Regions from separate parts of the Micromonospora sp. NBC_00858 genome, predicted to be linked through region 2. Evidence: predicted binding sites of a transcription regulator. Region 2 holds the regulator's gene; the other holds the start of a gene.

Region 1 (8,007 bases), 960 kb from region 2:
CGGAGCGGGCTGGCGAGCTGCTCGGCTTCGCCGCCTACGGTTCGTCCCGACCGAGCTGGTTCGGGCCGATGGGCACCGCGCCGGCCGCCGAGGGTTCGGGCATCGGCGGGGTGCTGCTGCGGCGCTGCCTACGCGACCAGCGGACGGCGGGGCTGGACCGGGCGCAGATCGGCTGGGTCGGGCCGGTGCCGTTCTATTCGGGCAGCGCGGGCGCCCGGATCGAGCGGGTCTTCTTCCTGTATCGACGGACGCTCAACGGCGAATAACGGGCGAATAGGATATAGACCCAGATAGTCCCATTCGCCCGCGTCGGGCATCGACGCCCCCTACCGTTTCGGTAGAGGAGGCAGCCATGACCACGGATGACGACCAGACCGAGGACGGCCCGCCCGTCACCTGGAAACCGGTCGGCGAACTCCCCGGCCAACTGCCGTTCGACCGGCTCGACTACGGCGACGCCGAGCAGTTGGCCGAGATGGCAGAACCGGTGATCGAGGAGCCGCAGGAGATGGTGGACGCACCCATCCAACTGCCTCCGCCGTACGACCGGGCGCAGAAGCGGCGCAACCAGCGCCCCCTGCCCACCTGACGACGAACGGGGCGGACCGCGTCAGCGGCCCGCCCCGTTCGGTGTCGGAACTGGACTCAGAAGTCCATGTCCCCGCCACCCGGGCCAGCCGGGGCAGCCGGGGTCTTCTCCGGCTTGTCCGCGACAACAGCCTCGGTGGTGAGGAAGAGCGCCGCGATGGAGGCGGCGTTCTGCAGCGCCGAACGAGTCACCTTGGCCGGGTCGATGATGCCCGCGGCCAGCAGGTCCACGTACTCGCCGTTGGCGGCGTTGAGGCCGTGACCCGCTTCGAGGTTACGGACCTTCTCCACCACAACGCCGCCCTCGAGGCCGGCGTTGACGGCGATCTGCCGCAGCGGGGCGTCCAGCGCGACCTTGACGATGTTGGCACCGGTCGCCTCGTCGCCGACCAGGTCCAGCTTGTCAAAGGCGGTCTTGCCGGCCTGCACCAGCGCGACGCCACCACCCGGGACGATGCCCTCTTCGACGGCGGCCTTCGCGTTGCGAACGGCGTCCTCGATGCGGTGCTTGCGCTCCTTGAGCTCGACCTCGGTGGCCGCGCCGACCTTGATCACCGCAACGCCGCCGGCCAGCTTGGCCAGCCGCTCCTGCAGCTTCTCCCGGTCGTAGTCGGAGTCGCTCTTGTCGATCTCGGCCCGGATCTGGTTGACCCGGCCCTGGATCTGCTCGGCGTCGCCGGCACCATCGACGATGGTGGTCTCGTCCTTGGTCACCACGACCTTGCGGGCGCGGCCCAGCATGTCGAGGGCGACGGCGTCCAGCTTGAGGCCGACCTCCTCGCTGATGACCTGGCCACCGGTGAGGATGGCGATGTCGGCGAGCATGGCCTTGCGGCGGTCACCGAAGCCCGGCGCCTTGACGGCGACGGACTTGAAGGTGCCCCGGACCTTGTTGACGACCAGGGTGGCCAGGGCCTCGCCCTCGATGTCCTCGGAGATGATCAGCAGCGGCTTGCCCGACTGCATGACCTTCTCCAGGATCGGGAGCAGGTCCTTGACCGACGAGATCTTGCTGTTGACGATCAGGAGGTAGGGGTCGTCGAAGACGGCCTCCATGCGCTCCGGGTCGGTCATGAAGTAGGCCGAGATGTAGCCCTTGTCGAAGCGCATACCCTCGGTGAGCTCAAGCTCCAGGCCGAAGGTGTTGCTCTCCTCGACGGTGATGACGCCTTCCTTGCCGACCTTGTCCATCGCCTCGGCGATGATCTCGCCGACGGTGCTGTCGCCAGCAGAGATGGAGGCGGTGGAGGCGATCTGCTCCTTGGTCTCGACGTCCTTGGCGAGCTTGGACAGCTCCTCCGAGACGCTCGCGACCGCGGCCTCGATGCCCCGCTTCAGGGCCATCGGGTTGGCGCCAGCGGCCACGTTGCGCAGGCCCTCACGAACCAGGGCCTGGGCCAGGACGGTCGCCGTCGTCGTGCCGTCACCGGCAACGTCGTCGGTCTTCTTGGCGACCTCCTTGACCAGCTCAGCGCCGATCTTCTCGTACGGGTCCTCGAGCTCGATCTCCTTGGCGATGCTCACACCATCGTTGGTGATGGTGGGGGCACCCCACTTCTTCTCGAGCACGACGTTGCGGCCCTTGGGGCCGAGGGTCACCTTTACGGCGTCAGCGAGCTGGTTCATGCCTCGCTCGAGGCCGCGGCGCGCCTCTTCGTCGAACGCGATCATCTTGGCCATACGGCGTTGTCCTCCTGGACACTCACGGGCCACCCGAGATGTGTGCCTCGAATGGGCCGCCTGGTGTACGCACCTTGGGACGTCGCCACCTGGCGACGACGACGTCCTTCGGCCGGGCCGGATAGCCCGCGACGACCGGCCATGTGCCGCCCCGGCGTCTCCACGCCGGTGCAACCTGGCCCCACCGTCCCGACCATTGGCACTCGCGGTATGCGAGTGCCAATACCTTGTTTAGCACTCTCCCCTGCCGAGTGCAAGCACGACTGCCGCTGTCAGCCGAGTTCCGCGGCCAGCCCGGCGCTGTTCACCGGCCCCTCATGAGCCCGCTGCTCGGCGTACGTCACCAGCAGCCCCACCATCTGCGCCAGATAGGCGGGGAGGGCCAGCACCGCTCCGAGGGCGAGAACCAGCACCACGCCGATCGCGGAACCTGGAGCGGCGAGCGGATCGACTCCAAACGGGGCGGTGCCGACCCCCTCCAGCACGCTCGCGACGAAGGTGCCGACAAGCACCACCGCCCCCACCAGCGCCACCCGCCCCAGCAGCAGCCCCAACCGGTCGTGGAACATCCTGAACGACCGGCCGATCGGGTTGTGCCGCTCGAAGAGATAGACCGGCCCAGCCATGCTGAGCGCGAAGGTGAGGTAGATGCCGGGCAGGATGCAGAAGCAGATGCCCAGGCCGACGATCAGGCTGATCGCCAGCGTCCAGCCCCAGAGCCCGAGCGCCCGGCGCACGCCGTAGCGCAGCGCCTCACCCAAGCTCACCGGCCCACCGGCCGCCTGACGGGTGATCACCCAACTGCCGGCGGCCCAGCCCACGGACTGCACCAACCCGATCAGCACGCTGCCGACGATGATCACCAGGAACAAGGACGCCAGGTCGGTGAAGAAGTTGTCGGGCAGCGAGGTCGACTCGTCGACGGCGTTCGTGTCCCACTCCGCGGTCGGATCCAGCCCGAGCGAGAGCACCGACAGCACCGCCGCCGGCAGCACCTGGGTGAGCAGCAGGATGGGCAGCAGCAACCGCCAACCGCGCTGGAGCGCACCCAGGCACCGGTTGAACCAACCGCTCAGCCCGGCGCCGGGCGGCGTGACCAGCCGGTCGGACGGGTCGATGCCGGGCGGATACCACCCGGCGGCCGGTGGCCCGGGATACCAGTGCTGCCCGCCGTACGGCCCGGAACCGATCGGGTAGCCGCCGGTGGGCGGGAACACCCAGCCCTGCGGCGGCGCGCCCGGTGGCGGCCCCCAAGCAGGCACGGTCGGATCCCAGCCGGGCGGACTGCCCGGCGGCGGGCCTCCAGCCGAAGCGGGCGGTGCGGTCGGATCCCAGCCGGGCGGGGTCCCCGGCTGCGGGCCCCAGGGGGACGGCGCGGTTGGATCCCCGCCGGGCGGGGTGCCCCCGGGCGGGAGCCCAGCGGCACCGGGCGCGGTCGGGTCACCACCGGGCGGCGGACCGGACGGGTCGGGCTGACCCGGTGGTGGGACGGCCGGGGGCGGCTGGTCGGACATGAACCCTCCTCAGCAACGGCTGGAACGGTTCACGATCCTCCAGGGTCCAGCCGCGCGGCGCAGCCCCGGGCCGGCGGCCTTACTGGCGGTGCCCGCTCAGGCGACGACGCGCACCCGCTCCGCCTGCGGACCCTTCTGGCCCTGGGCGATCTCGAACTCCACCCGCTGACCGTCGTCCAGCGCCTTGTAGCCGTCCATCTCGATCGCGGAGAAGTGGACGAACACGTCCTGACCGCCGTCGACGGCGATGAAGCCGTAACCCTTTTCGGCGTTGAACCACTTCACGGTGCCCTGTGCCACGGTGCACTTCCTCACTCTGCGCGGCGTGCCATGCCCCTGGCGCGCGGCACGGGCCGGCGCCGTCGGCCACCGCCTCGGCGATCGATGACTACCGCTGAAACAGGTGACCGAAATGGCACGCTACACGAGGAGTGACGGCCGCGCACGACCACAAATCGGGCGCATCGGCGCCGTTTCCGACAGCACGAAGTCGGCCTCGCTTTCGATCAACCCGATCCACGCTCATGACTACCACGGTGCCGGCTGCCCGCCGGCCGTCCGGCGGCGATCGAGCACGCCGAAACCGTCGTCCACCCCTGTGATAGGCATGCGGGCATGACCACCGATCCGGGCGGAGTCGCCCTCCGGCAGGCGAAGGTCCGTCGGGTCCGGCCGGAGGACGCCGCCCGGATGCGGGCGCTGCGCCTGGAGATGCTCGCCGACGCACCGCTGGCCTTCCTGGAGACCGTGGCCGAGGCCGCGGCCCGCTCCCACACCGAGTACGCCGCCCGGGTCGCGTCCACCGCGGCCGGGTCCGGTACCGCGCAGTTCATCGCCGACCCGGGAGGCCGGCTGGTCGGGCATGCCGGGGGCACGGCCGCGCCGTACGAGGCGGGGTTGACCGTGATCTACGCCGTCTACGTCACGCCGGCCTGGCGGGGCATGGGGCTACTCGGCGAGCTGGTCGACGAGGTGGCCGCCTGGTCGCGCGCCTGTGGCCGGCCGGAGTTGCTGCTGGAGGTGGTGGTCGGCAACAACCGCGCCTACCGGGCCTACCAGCGGCTCGGCTTCACCGACACCGGCGTACGCGTCCCGCACCCGACCATCCCCGCGCTGACCGAACTCCAAATGCGACGACCAGCCTGAACCCCAAGAACCCTCCCAAGGCAGAACCCCGCCTGATGTTCACCCACGGCCGGGCAACCTCCCGACCAGCGTGCCCCGAGAGGGTTTCCGGGGGGAGCCCGCCCGCGGAAGGATCAAGCCTGACCGCCTGGAGCGGGTGGGCTCCCCCCGGAAACCCCAACAGCAACCAACGATCAGACAGGCCGCCGCGACTGCACGATCCGGAACCGATTCGCCACGTACGCGCCGTCGGTCAGCGCCGAGTTGGCCGCCGCGTTGGCACCGCTGCCGTGGAAGTCGGAGAAGGCCGCCGACTGGTTCACGAAGACCCCGCCGGTGAGGTTGCAGGACAGGTGCACCCCGACCTCGACCGCCACCGCCTCGGTCGCGTCCAGCACCGCCTCGTCCGTGGAGTAGACCCCCGCGGTGAGCGCGCCCTTCTCGCCGACCGTTCGGTGTAGCAGTTCCAGGCTGTGCGCGGTGGAGTCGGTGGCGATGGCGAACGAGATCGGCCCGAACCACTCCCGGCCGTAGGTCTCCGCGTCGTCCGCGCCCAGCTTCACGATGGTCGGGGTACGCACCACCGCGTCGGCGTACGACGGGTGCGTGACGGCCCGTGACTCCAGCACCGGCTCGCCGACCTTGGTCACCTCGGCCAGCCGCTCCAGCACCCCGTCGTTGACGATGGCACCGGTCAGCTCCACACCCCGGGCCGGGTCGGCGGTCAGCTTGCCGACCGCCGCGGCGATCCCGCCGGCCACCTCGTCGAAGCTCTTGTGCCCCTGGTCGGTCTCGATGCCACCGGCCGGGATGAGGAAGTTCTGCGAGGTGGTGCACATCTGGCCGCTGTACAGGGTCAGCGTGAACCCGAGGTTGCGGCACATGCCGGCGAAGTCGTCGGTGGAGTCGATCACCACCGTGTTCAGCCCGGCCTTCTCGGTGTAGACCGCCGCCTGCCGGGCGTGCGTCTCCAGCCAGTCGCCGTACTCGGTGGAGCCGGTGAAGTCGACGATCTTCACGGCCCGGTGCAGGGCCAGGTCGCTGGCGAGCTTCTCGCCGGGCGTCTCGGCGGCCAGCGTGATCAGGTTCGGGTCGAAGCCGGCCTCGGCGAGTACTTCCCGGGCGTACTTCACGGTGATGGCCAGCGGCAGCACCGCGCGCGGGTGCGGCTTGACGATCACCGGGTTACCGGTGACCAGCGAGGCGAACAGCCCCGGGTACGAGTTCCAGGTCGGGAAGGTGTTGCAGCCGATCACCAGCGCCACCCCGCGGGGCACCACGTGGAACGTCTTGGTCATCCGCAGCGGGTCACCCTTGCCGGCGGACTTCTCCCACCCGGCCGTCGCCGGGTGCCGGGTCATCTCGGCGTACGCGTACGCCAGCGCTTCCAGCGCCCGGTCCAGCGCGTGCGCGCCGCCCGCCTGGAAGGCCATCACGAACGCCTGGCCGCTGGTGAACTGCACCGCGTTGGCCAGCTCGAAGATGTTCTTGTGCAGCCGGTCGAGGATCTCCAGGCAGACGCCCACCCGGGCCTGCGGGCCGGCGTCGCGCCACGCCGGCAGCGCGGCGGTGGCGGCGGCGACCAACTGGTCCACACCGGCGTGCGGGTAGCGCACCGCCAACTCCACCCCGAACGGGCTCGCCTCGGTGGCGACCCGGTCGCCGGTGCCCGGCTGGTCGAGGGGGAAGTCGCCACCCAGGTACGCCTCGAAGGCGGCCTTGCCGTCGGCGGCGGCGGTCTCGCCGTACACCCGGGGGCTGGGGGACTCGGGATAGGCGGACCAGTAGCCCCGCTCCGTGATCGCGGTCAGCGCACGGTTGAGGGTGTCGGCGTGCCTGTCGTACAGGGGATGCGGGGTCTCCGTCATGCCCGCCATCATGCCTGAGGAGCGCCCGTGAGCAGTAGCGCCGATACCCGTCAGAGAGTGAGCTGCCAGTTGCTCCAGGAGTCCACCGGGCGGAACCCGAGCCGCTCGTTGATCGCCACCATGTAGCTGTTGCTCGCCGCGTTGAAGGTGTCGATGACGCGTACCGCCTGCTCGTGGGTGAGCAGATGATGCAGGTTCTCAATCTTGGCGAGCAGGCCGAGCCGGTGCCCCCGGTGGGCCGGGTCGACGATGGTGATCTGTTGGAACGCGTGCCAGTCGGCGGAGGCGCCCACGTCCAGCAGCGTCCAGGCGACCAGCCGGCCGGACTCCTCGTGCAGCACCCCGAGGTTGTAGCGCCGCCGACCCCGGGCGTCCAGGGCCCGTTCGGTGCCGCGGATCCGCTCGGCGTCCACCTGCTCCGGTTCCCACTGCACGTCTCCCATGGGCGCGTCCATGAGCAGCCGGCCGTCCAGGTAGGCGACGTCCGCCACGTACTCCTGCGGGGTCGCACCCTGCCAGCAGACCGACCGGTAGCCCTCGGCCAGGGCGTGCGCCTCGGCCAACGCCGCGCGCAGCGCGACCCGGTCGATGGTGCCGACCTCGAGTCGGCGACGCACCTCGGCCAGCGCGGACTGGGCTCCGGTCGCGGCGGCGAACGCATCGCCCGCCACCGTTCGAGCCGGCCCGTCGGGCAGCGCCGAGACGGTCATCGCGACCACCCGCTTGCGTCCGCGCTCGCGCAGCAGGCGTACCCCGTGCTCGTGCAGTGCCCGACCGACGCCCCGCCGCCGCAGCTCGGGATTCACCACCAGCTCGGCCGTGGCGTTCTCGGTGTTGTCGAGCTGCGGCAGGTCCAGCTGGACATAGCCGGCCGGTACGCCGTCCAGTCGGGCCAGCGCCCAGAGCGTCTCGGTGCCGGGCATCGGCGTGTGGAAGAACGCGTCGAAGCGACGCCGGCAGAAGGGCGGGAAGTCCGGGAGATCGGCGTCGTTGGCCGCCGCGCCGATCCGGTACGCCTCGTCGACCGAAGCTCGGTCGGCGCCGTCGAACGACGCGATGGTGATGCTCATGCCGCCGAGCGTGCACCCCGGGAAAGCGATCGGGCCAGCGAATTAATCGCTGGCCCGATCGAACGTGGTCGGGAGGGACACTCGCACAACGCCTCCGGCGCTGGGTCGCAAGAACTTCAAAAGTCTCCGGCGAAATGCCCTCCCGCAGGGAGCATCTTGCGC
Region 2 (8,007 bases):
CGCGGTGGCCACCGTCGCGCCGGGCTTCGTGGCGACCGACATGACCACCGAGCACCTGCGCGGCGAGAGCGGCGCGGCGATCCGCGCACAGAGCCCGTTCGACCGGGTGGCCCGGCCGGAGGAGATCGCCGCCGCGGTGCACTGGCTGGCGTCGCCACAGGCCGAGTGGGCCTCCGGCACCATCGTCGACCTCAACGGCGCCTCCTACCTGCGCAGCTGACCGCCGGGGTACAGCTGTCGGACGGTCACCAGCGGCTGAGCCGGGTGGCGAGCACGCTGAGCGCCGCGACCCCGGCCGTGGAGGTGCGCAGCACCGCCGGCCCGAGCCGCACCGGCCGGCCTCCGGCCGCGCGGAACGCGGTCAGTTCGGCCGCGTCGATGCCGCCCTCGGGGCCGACCACCAGGACGATCTCCCCGGCGGTCGGCAGCTCGGCCGTGGTCAGCCGCTCCTCGGCCTCCTCGTGCAGCACGAACCCGGCGGCGGCACCGGCGATCCGGCGGGCCACCGTCGCGGTGGACTCGTCCGGTGCACCGGCCACCACCGGCAGCCAGGGCCGGCGGGCCTGCTTGGCCGCCTCCCGGGCGGTGGCCACCCACTTCTCCCGGGCCCGTACGCCCCGGTCACCGCGCCACTGGGTCACCGAACGGGCCGCCGCCCAGGGCACGATCTCGTCGACCCCGACCTCGGTCATCGCCTGCACGGCCAGCTCACCCCGATCGCCCTTGGCGATGCCCTGCACGGTCACCAGCCGCGGTACGGGCGCGTCCGCGTACCCCCGGGAGGTGACGGTGAGCTCCAGGCTGCCCCGGCCGACGGCGGTGACCACGGCGGCGGCCGTGCCGCCCCGGCCGTCGGCGAGCAGCAACTCCTCGCCGACCCGCAACCGCTGCACGGTGGCGGCGTGGTGCCCCTCGGGACCGTCGAGGGTCAACGCGTCGGCGGTGGGCAGGGACTCGACCAGGAACAGCGGCGCGGACACGATGATCAGGCTAGCCGCAGTGGTCAGGCGTGACCGTTGAACGCGTCGCGCATCCGGGAGAAGAAGCCGCCCTGCTTGGACAGCTCGGCGACCTCCTCGCCGCGGGTCTTGGCGAAGTCGCGCAGCATCCGCTCCTGGTCCGGGTCGAGCTTCGTCGGCGTTCGGACGTCCAGGTGCACGTAGAGGTCGCCCCGGCCGGTGCCGCGCAGGTGCGGCACGCCCCGGGCGCGCAGCCGCAGGGTGCTGGCCGGCTGGGTGCCGGCCTTGACGTCGACCGTCTCCTCGCTGTCCAGCGTCTTGATGGTCAGTCGGGTGCCCAGTGCCGCCGCGGTCATCGGCACGGTGACCCGGCAGTGCAGGTCGTCGCCCTTGCGGGAGTACACGTCGTGCGGCCGCTCGTGGATCTCCACGTAGAGGTCACCGGCGGTGCCGCCACCCGGGCCCACCTCGCCCTGCTGGGCCAGCCTGATCCGCATGCCGTCCTCGACACCGGCCGGGATCTTGACGGTCAGCGAGCGGCGGGTACGCACCCGGCCGTCGCCGGCGCAGGTGGGGCAGGGGTGCGGGATGGTGGTGCCGTAGCCCTGGCAGACGGTGCACGGCCGGGCGGAGACCACCTGGCCGAGGAAGGTGCGCTGCACCGACTGCACCTCGCCCCGACCGCCGCACGCCTCGCAGGTGGCCAGGTGGGTGCCGGCGGCCGTGCCGGCGCCGGAGCAGGTGGTGCAGAGCACCGCGGTGTCGACGGTGATCGGCGCCTCGACGCCGAACGCCGTCTCGTGCAGGTCCAGCTCAAGGCGCAGGATCGCGTCGGCGCCCGGCCGGGTCCGCGGACGCGGGCCACGGCCGCCACCCGCCGCACCGCCGAAGAACGCGTCCATGATGTCCTGGAAACCGACGAACGGGCCGGCCCCGCCCGGACCGCCCGGACCGCCAGCGCCGCCGCCACCACCGGGGGCGAGCGGGTCGCCGCCCAGGTCGACGATCTGCCGCTTCCGGTCGTCCGAGAGGACCTCGTACGCGGCGTTGATGTCCTTGAACTTCTCCTGTGCCTCCGGGTCCGGATTGACGTCCGGGTGGAACTGGCGCGCCAGCTTGCGGTAGGCGCGCTTGATCTCGTCGTCGGAGGCTTCCCGGCTCACACCGAGAATGCCGTAGTAGTCCCTGGCCACTGCGTTCCGTGTCCTCATGTTCGTCTCGCGTTGCGCCGGTCGTCGGCCGGAGCCGGCCGTCGGCCCTGACTGGTCAGTTCTGGGCCAGCAGCTCGCCCACGTAGCGTGCCACGGCGCGCACCGTGGCGATGTTGCCGGGGTAGTCCATGCGGGTGGGCCCCAGCACCCCCAGGCCGCCCACGATGGTGGCGCCGGGGCCGTACCCGGTGCTGACCACCGAGGCGGCGCGCAGGTTGTCGAACTCGTTCTCGTCGCCGATCAGCACCCGGGTCGTGCTCGGCTCGGTCTCGCCGATGAGCTTGAGGAGCACGACCTCCTCCTCCAGCGCTTCGAGGATCGGGCGCAGCGAGCCCTGGAAGTCGAGCAGGCCGCCCCGGGTGAGGTTGGCGGTGCCGGCCAGCGCGATCCGCTCCTCGTGCCGCTCGACCAGCGTCTCCAGCAACACCGTGGCGAGGGTGGTCATCGTCGGACGCAGCTCGGTCGGCGCCTCTTCGACCAGCGTCTGCACCAGCGGCGGCGTATCGGACAGCCGGGCGCCGGCGAGCTTCTCGTTGACCAGCCGACGCAGGTCGGTGACGTCGTCGGCGGGCACCGGCCCGGGCAGCTCGACCAGCCGCTGCTCCACCCGACCGGTGTCGGCGATCATGACGAGCATCAGCCGGGTGGTGGAGATCGGCACCAGCTCCAGGTGCCGCACCGAGGATCGGGCCAGGCTCGGGTACTGCACGACGGCGACCTGCCGGGTCAGCTGGGCGAGCAGCCGCACGGTGCGGTGCACCACGTCGTCGAGGTCGACCGCACCGACCAGGAAACGCTCGATGGCCCGGCGCTCGGCCGGGCTGAGTGGCTTGACCCGGGACAGCCGGTCGACGAAGAGGCGGTAGCCGCGGTCGGTGGGCACCCGGCCGGCACTGGTGTGCGGCTGCCGGATGTAGCCCTCCTCCTCCAGCACGGCCATGTCGTTGCGGACCGTGGCCGGGGAGACGCCGAGCTGGTGCCGCTCGACCAGCGCCTTGCTGCCGACGGGCTCCTGGGTGGAGACGTAGTCCTCGACGATGGCGCGGAGCACGGCTAGCTTGCGGTCGTCGAGACCCATCCTCCGCACCTCCTGTCGCACGTCGGCCGCCGGCCACGGTGGGGCCGGCGGACCGTCCTGGCACTCGACTGTAACGAGTGCCAGTCTACGTCGGCGTACCCGCCGGCGCGATGATCAAGGTCGTCGCTGTCCGTTCAGCCGGGCCGACCCGGCGGTGTCGCTCTGGTGCGGCGTTGCCACGGGCCCTTACCGTGACATCCATGACTGAACCACCTCGCCCTCCCGGCGCGGGAGACCCCGGCGGATACCCGACGGACCCGACATCCCCGCCGCCATCTCCGGGCGCCTCGGCCGAGCCACCCACCGCACCACTGTCCGGGGCACCCGGCCCGGGCGGCTATCCCCCGGCCGGTGGCTATCCGCCGCCCACTGGTGACCAACCGCCGTCGGGTGGCTACCCTCCGTCGGGCGGCTATCCGCCAGCCGGGGGCTACCCTCCTGGCGGCTATCCGCCCGGTGGCGCCTACGGCGGCCCCGGCGGCGGCTACGCCAACAACGAGGACAAGACCTGGGCGCTGGTCGCGCACTTCGGCGGCGCCGCCGGGATGATCATCAGCGGCGGCGTGCTCGGCTGGATCGGCCCGCTGGTGGCGATGCTGGCCCGGGGCAACCAGTCCCCGACGGTTCGGGCGCACGCGGTGGCGGCGCTCAACTTCCAGCTCATCTGGTCGATCGTCGGCCTGGTCGGCTGGGTGCTCTCCTGCATCGTGATCGGCTTCATTCCGGTCGCGGCGGCGATCATCCTCGGCGCCGTGTTCGGCATCATCGCCGGGATCAAGGCCAACGAGGGCCAGCTCTACCGCTACCCGCTCTCCGGCAGCTTCATCAAGTGATCCGGGCCGGCCGCTCCCCCGGCCGGTCCGGCACACCGTCGCGCCGACCGGGGGGCGGCGCGACGGTCAGGGCAGCAGGTCGCGGACCACGGCGTCGGCGAGCAGCCGGCCGCGCAGGGTGAGCACCGCCCGGCCGGCCGCGTACTCCGGGGCGGCCAGCAGGCCGCCGGCCAGCGCCCGCTCGGCGCCGGCCCGGCCGGTGGCGTCGAGCACCGCCAGCGGCAACCCGGTGGCGAGCCGCAGCCGGAGCATGACGTCCTCCATGTGCGCCTCGTCGACGGTGAGCACCTCCCGGGCCAGGCCGGGCGACGCGCCGGCGGCCAACCGCTGGGCGTACGCCGACGGGTGCTTGACGTTCCACCAGCGCACCCCGCCGACGTGGCTGTGCGCCCCGGGGCCGAGACCCCACCAGTCCGCGCCGGTCCAGTAGAGCAGGTTGTGCCGGCACCGGGCCTCGTCGGTGCGGGCCCAGTTGGAGACCTCGTACCAGGACAGGCCGGCCGCGTCGAGGGCGGCCTCCGCAGCCAGGTAGCGGTCCGCGGCGACGTCGTCGCTGGGGTACGGCAGCTCACCGCGACGCATTCGGGCGGCCAGCCGGGTGCCGTCCTCCACGATCAGGGCGTACGCGCTGACGTGGTCCACCCCGGCGGCCACCACCTGGTCCAGCGAGGCGGCGAAGTCCTCGGCCCGCTCCCCCGGAGTGCCGTAGATCAGGTCCAGGTTGACGTGCTCGAACCCGGCGTCGCGCGCCTCCAGGGCGGCGGCGGTGGCCCGGCCGGCGCTGTGCCTGCGGTCGAGGATCGCCAGCACCCCCGGGGAGGCGGACTGCATGCCGAGCGAGATCCGGGTGTAGCCGGCTGCCCGCAGCAGCTTCAGCGATTCCGGGGTGACCGACTCCGGGTTGGCCTCGGTGGTCACCTCGACGTCGGCGGCGAGCCCCCAGGTGCGGTCGATGCCGTCGAGGATGCGGGCCAGGTCGTCGGCGGGGAGCAGGGTGGGCGTGCCACCGCCGACGAAGACCGTGTCGACCCGGGGCGGCGGGCTGTCACCGAGCACCCGGGCGGCGAGCGCCAGCTCGGCCAGCACCGTGTCGGCGTACCCCTCACGGCTGGCACCGCCGCCCAGCTCGCTCGCCGTGTAGGTGTTGAAGTCGCAGTAGCCGCAGCGGCTGGCGCAGAAGGGCACGTGCACGTACACGCCGAAGCCGCGCTGGCCGACCGCAGCGGTGGCGGTGGTGGGCAGCGATCCGTCGACGGGGACGGTCTCACCATCTGGAAGGACGCCGGGCATGGCCACTAGTGTGCCCGGCATGACCTCTCCCGACGTCCTCGTGCGGGTCGCCACGGCCCGCGGGGTGACCACCCTCACCCTGGACAGCCCGCACAACCGCAACGCACTCTCCACAGCCCTGATGACCCAGCTGCTGGGCGGGCTGGCCGACGCGGTCGCCGACGAGGCGGTCCGGGTGATCGTGCTGGACCACACCGGCCCGGTCTTCTGCTCGGGTGCGGACCTGAAGGAGACCGCCTTGGCGTACGCCAGCGGGACGGTGCCGGCCGGGATGCTGGGCGAGGTGCTCGCCGCGCTCTGGGAGTGCCCCAAGCCGGTGCTGGCCCGGGTGGCGGGGCCGGCGCGGGCCGGTGGGTTGGGCCTGATCGCCGCCGCCGACCTGGCGGTCTGCGCCGACGAGGCGACGTTCGCCTTCACCGAGGTGCGGATCGGGGTGATCCCCGCGGTCATCTCGGCGACCGTGCTGCCCCGGCTGCACCCGCGCGCCGCCGCCGAGCTGTACCTGACCGGGGACACCTTCGACGGCCGGCGGGCCGCCGAGATCGGCCTGGTCACCGCCGCCGTCCCGGCGGACGGGCTGGACGCGGCGATACGTCGGTACTGCGACTCGCTGGTGCGCGGCGCGCCCGGCGCGCTGGCCGGCGCGAAGGACCTGCTGCGCCGGCCGGGCACCGCCGAGCTGCGCGGCGAACTGGCCCGGCTGTCGGCGCTGTCGACGGGCTACTTCCTCGGCGACGAGGGACGCGAAGGGGTCACCGCGTTCCGGGAGAAGCGGGACGCCAGCTGGGTACCCGCCGCGGATTAGCCGGTTTGTCCTGCCGACGGCGGGGAACGTCACTCTGGCCTTCCCCGCTCCCCTCGGGCGTGAACCGGTCGGACGACCCGGACGACGCCATCGGGGACGTACGCTTGGCGGACTGTCGATCTGGGGGTGTGGGTGCGAACTCGTGCAGCCGTGGCGGGCGGGGTGGTTCTCATCCTCGTCGCCGTGATCGCAGTCTGGCTCGTCGTGCGGCAGGTCGGGGACCGTCTGCAGCTACCACTGGCGACCCGGAAATGCACGGTCCAAGCCGACGGCCGGGTCGCCCTGGACGCCGACCAGATGGCCAACGCGGCGACCATCGCGGCGATCGGCGCACAGCGCGGGATGCCGGAGCGGGCCGTGGTGGTCGCGCTGGCCACCGCGTACCAGGAGTCCGGGCTACGCAACCTCGCCGATGGCGACCGTGACTCGGTCGGCCTGTTCCAGCAACGTCCGAGCCAGGGCTGGGGCACCCCGACACAGATCCGCGACCCGCGCTACGCGGCGAACCGGTTCTACGCGGCACTGAAGAAGGTGCGCGGCTGGGAGAAGATGCGGGTCACCGACGCCGCCCAGCGGGTGCAGCGCTCGGCGTTCCCCGAGGCGTACCAGAAGTGGGCCGACGACTCCGAGGTGCTCAGCCGGGCGCTACTGGGCGACGTCACCGGGGCGGTCGCCTGCACGGTGGGGCGTACCCCGGTGATGCGCGGCGCGGCGGCGGCCGCCCAACTGACCCGCAACCTGGTGCTGGACTGGGGGTTGTCGGGCACGGACACCGCAGGCCAGACCGGGCTGGCGGTGACCGCGGGCGACCAGCGCGACGGCTGGCGGTACGCGCACTGGCTGGTCTCGCACGCCCAGGACCACGGGGTGAAGCGGGTCCGCTTCGGCGACCTGGAGTGGACCGCCCGGGACGGCACCTGGGGGCGGGTGACCGGCGAGCAGAGCGCGGCCGGTCAGGTGGTGGCCGAGGTGTTCGCCGAGGGGTGAGCGGCCCGGATCTCTTAACCGGCAGTCACCGCACAATCGGACAACGGCCAACAAACGCCGCTATTTATCGCGAAAATCTGACTCTACGGAGTGGCTCCGCTGCGCATGGTCCGGCTGAGGTCCATTCCTGTCATGCGCACTCCCCGCTGCCAAGGTGATCGCGTTACGATCGGCGGCCTGTGCCAGAAATGGTTTCACCTCATGGGGAGGGGTACGACGCGGTGTTCGATTACGGCGACCGGACCGGCTACGAACCGATCAGCGACACTGACCGCAAGGAGTTTCACGAGCAGGGCTTCCTCCTGCTGCGCAACGTCCTGACGGAGGACCACCGGGCGGCGCTGGAGGCGGCGGTCGACCGCGTCTACGCGGAGGAGCAGGCAAAGGGCACCACCAAGAAGGACGGCACCCTGCACCTGCTGGGCTTCCTGGAGCGCGACGAGCTCTTCGGTGAGCTGCTCACCCACCCGATCGCCTTCCCGTACATGTGGGGGCTGGCCGGCTGGAACATCTACACCCACCACAACCACCTGGACGTCACTCCGCCGGCCGCCGAGCCGGAGAAGCCGTACTGGGGTTGGCACCAGGACGGGTACCGGCAGAACTCCGACCCGGAGACGATGGACCCGAACCTGCCCCGGCCGATGTTCTCGCTGAAGGTCGCGTACGTGCTCTCCGACCTCTCCGAGACCGGCCGCGGCGCCACCAAGGTCATCCCGGGCAGCCACCTGTGGAACTCGCTGGACCGGCCCAAGGACCTCAGCGTGCACAACCCCGACCCGGAGGGCACGGTGGAGATCACCGCCAAGCCGGGCGACGCCTTCATCTTCGACCGCCGGCAGTG

The links. Region 2 encodes HrcA, which represses chaperone genes, less so after heat shock. Its sites were predicted from a motif close to GGTTNGCACNCTCNNNNNGAGNGTGCNAACC; they were not measured.
Region 1: the regulator HrcA is predicted to act here: its motif matches at 2,463-2,493, upstream of groL (chaperonin GroEL).

Annotation. Positions count from the first base shown of each region.
Region 1 covers NZ_CP108828.1:6,865,334-6,873,340, reverse strand. The annotation lists gene OG990_RS31985 (GNAT family N-acetyltransferase) at 1-266, shown strand, start outside; gene OG990_RS31980 (hypothetical protein) at 353-589, shown strand; gene groL (chaperonin GroEL) at 646-2,268, opposite strand; gene OG990_RS31970 (hypothetical protein) at 2,541-3,530, opposite strand; gene OG990_RS31965 (cold-shock protein) at 3,879-4,082, opposite strand; gene OG990_RS31960 (GNAT family N-acetyltransferase) at 4,398-4,928, shown strand; gene paaN (phenylacetic acid degradation protein PaaN) at 5,102-6,775, opposite strand; gene OG990_RS31950 (GNAT family N-acetyltransferase) at 6,826-7,845, opposite strand.
Region 2 covers NZ_CP108828.1:76,971-84,977, reverse strand. The annotation lists gene OG990_RS00425 (SDR family oxidoreductase) at 1-220, shown strand, start outside; gene OG990_RS00420 (16S rRNA (uracil(1498)-N(3))-methyltransferase) at 246-980, opposite strand; gene dnaJ (molecular chaperone DnaJ) at 1,004-2,152, opposite strand; gene hrcA (heat-inducible transcriptional repressor HrcA) at 2,226-3,248, opposite strand; gene OG990_RS00405 (DUF4870 domain-containing protein) at 3,449-4,081, shown strand; gene hemW (radical SAM family heme chaperone HemW) at 4,148-5,371, opposite strand; gene OG990_RS00395 (enoyl-CoA hydratase-related protein) at 5,391-6,176, shown strand; gene OG990_RS00390 (hypothetical protein) at 6,309-7,163, shown strand; gene OG990_RS00385 (phytanoyl-CoA dioxygenase family protein) at 7,385-8,007, shown strand, end outside.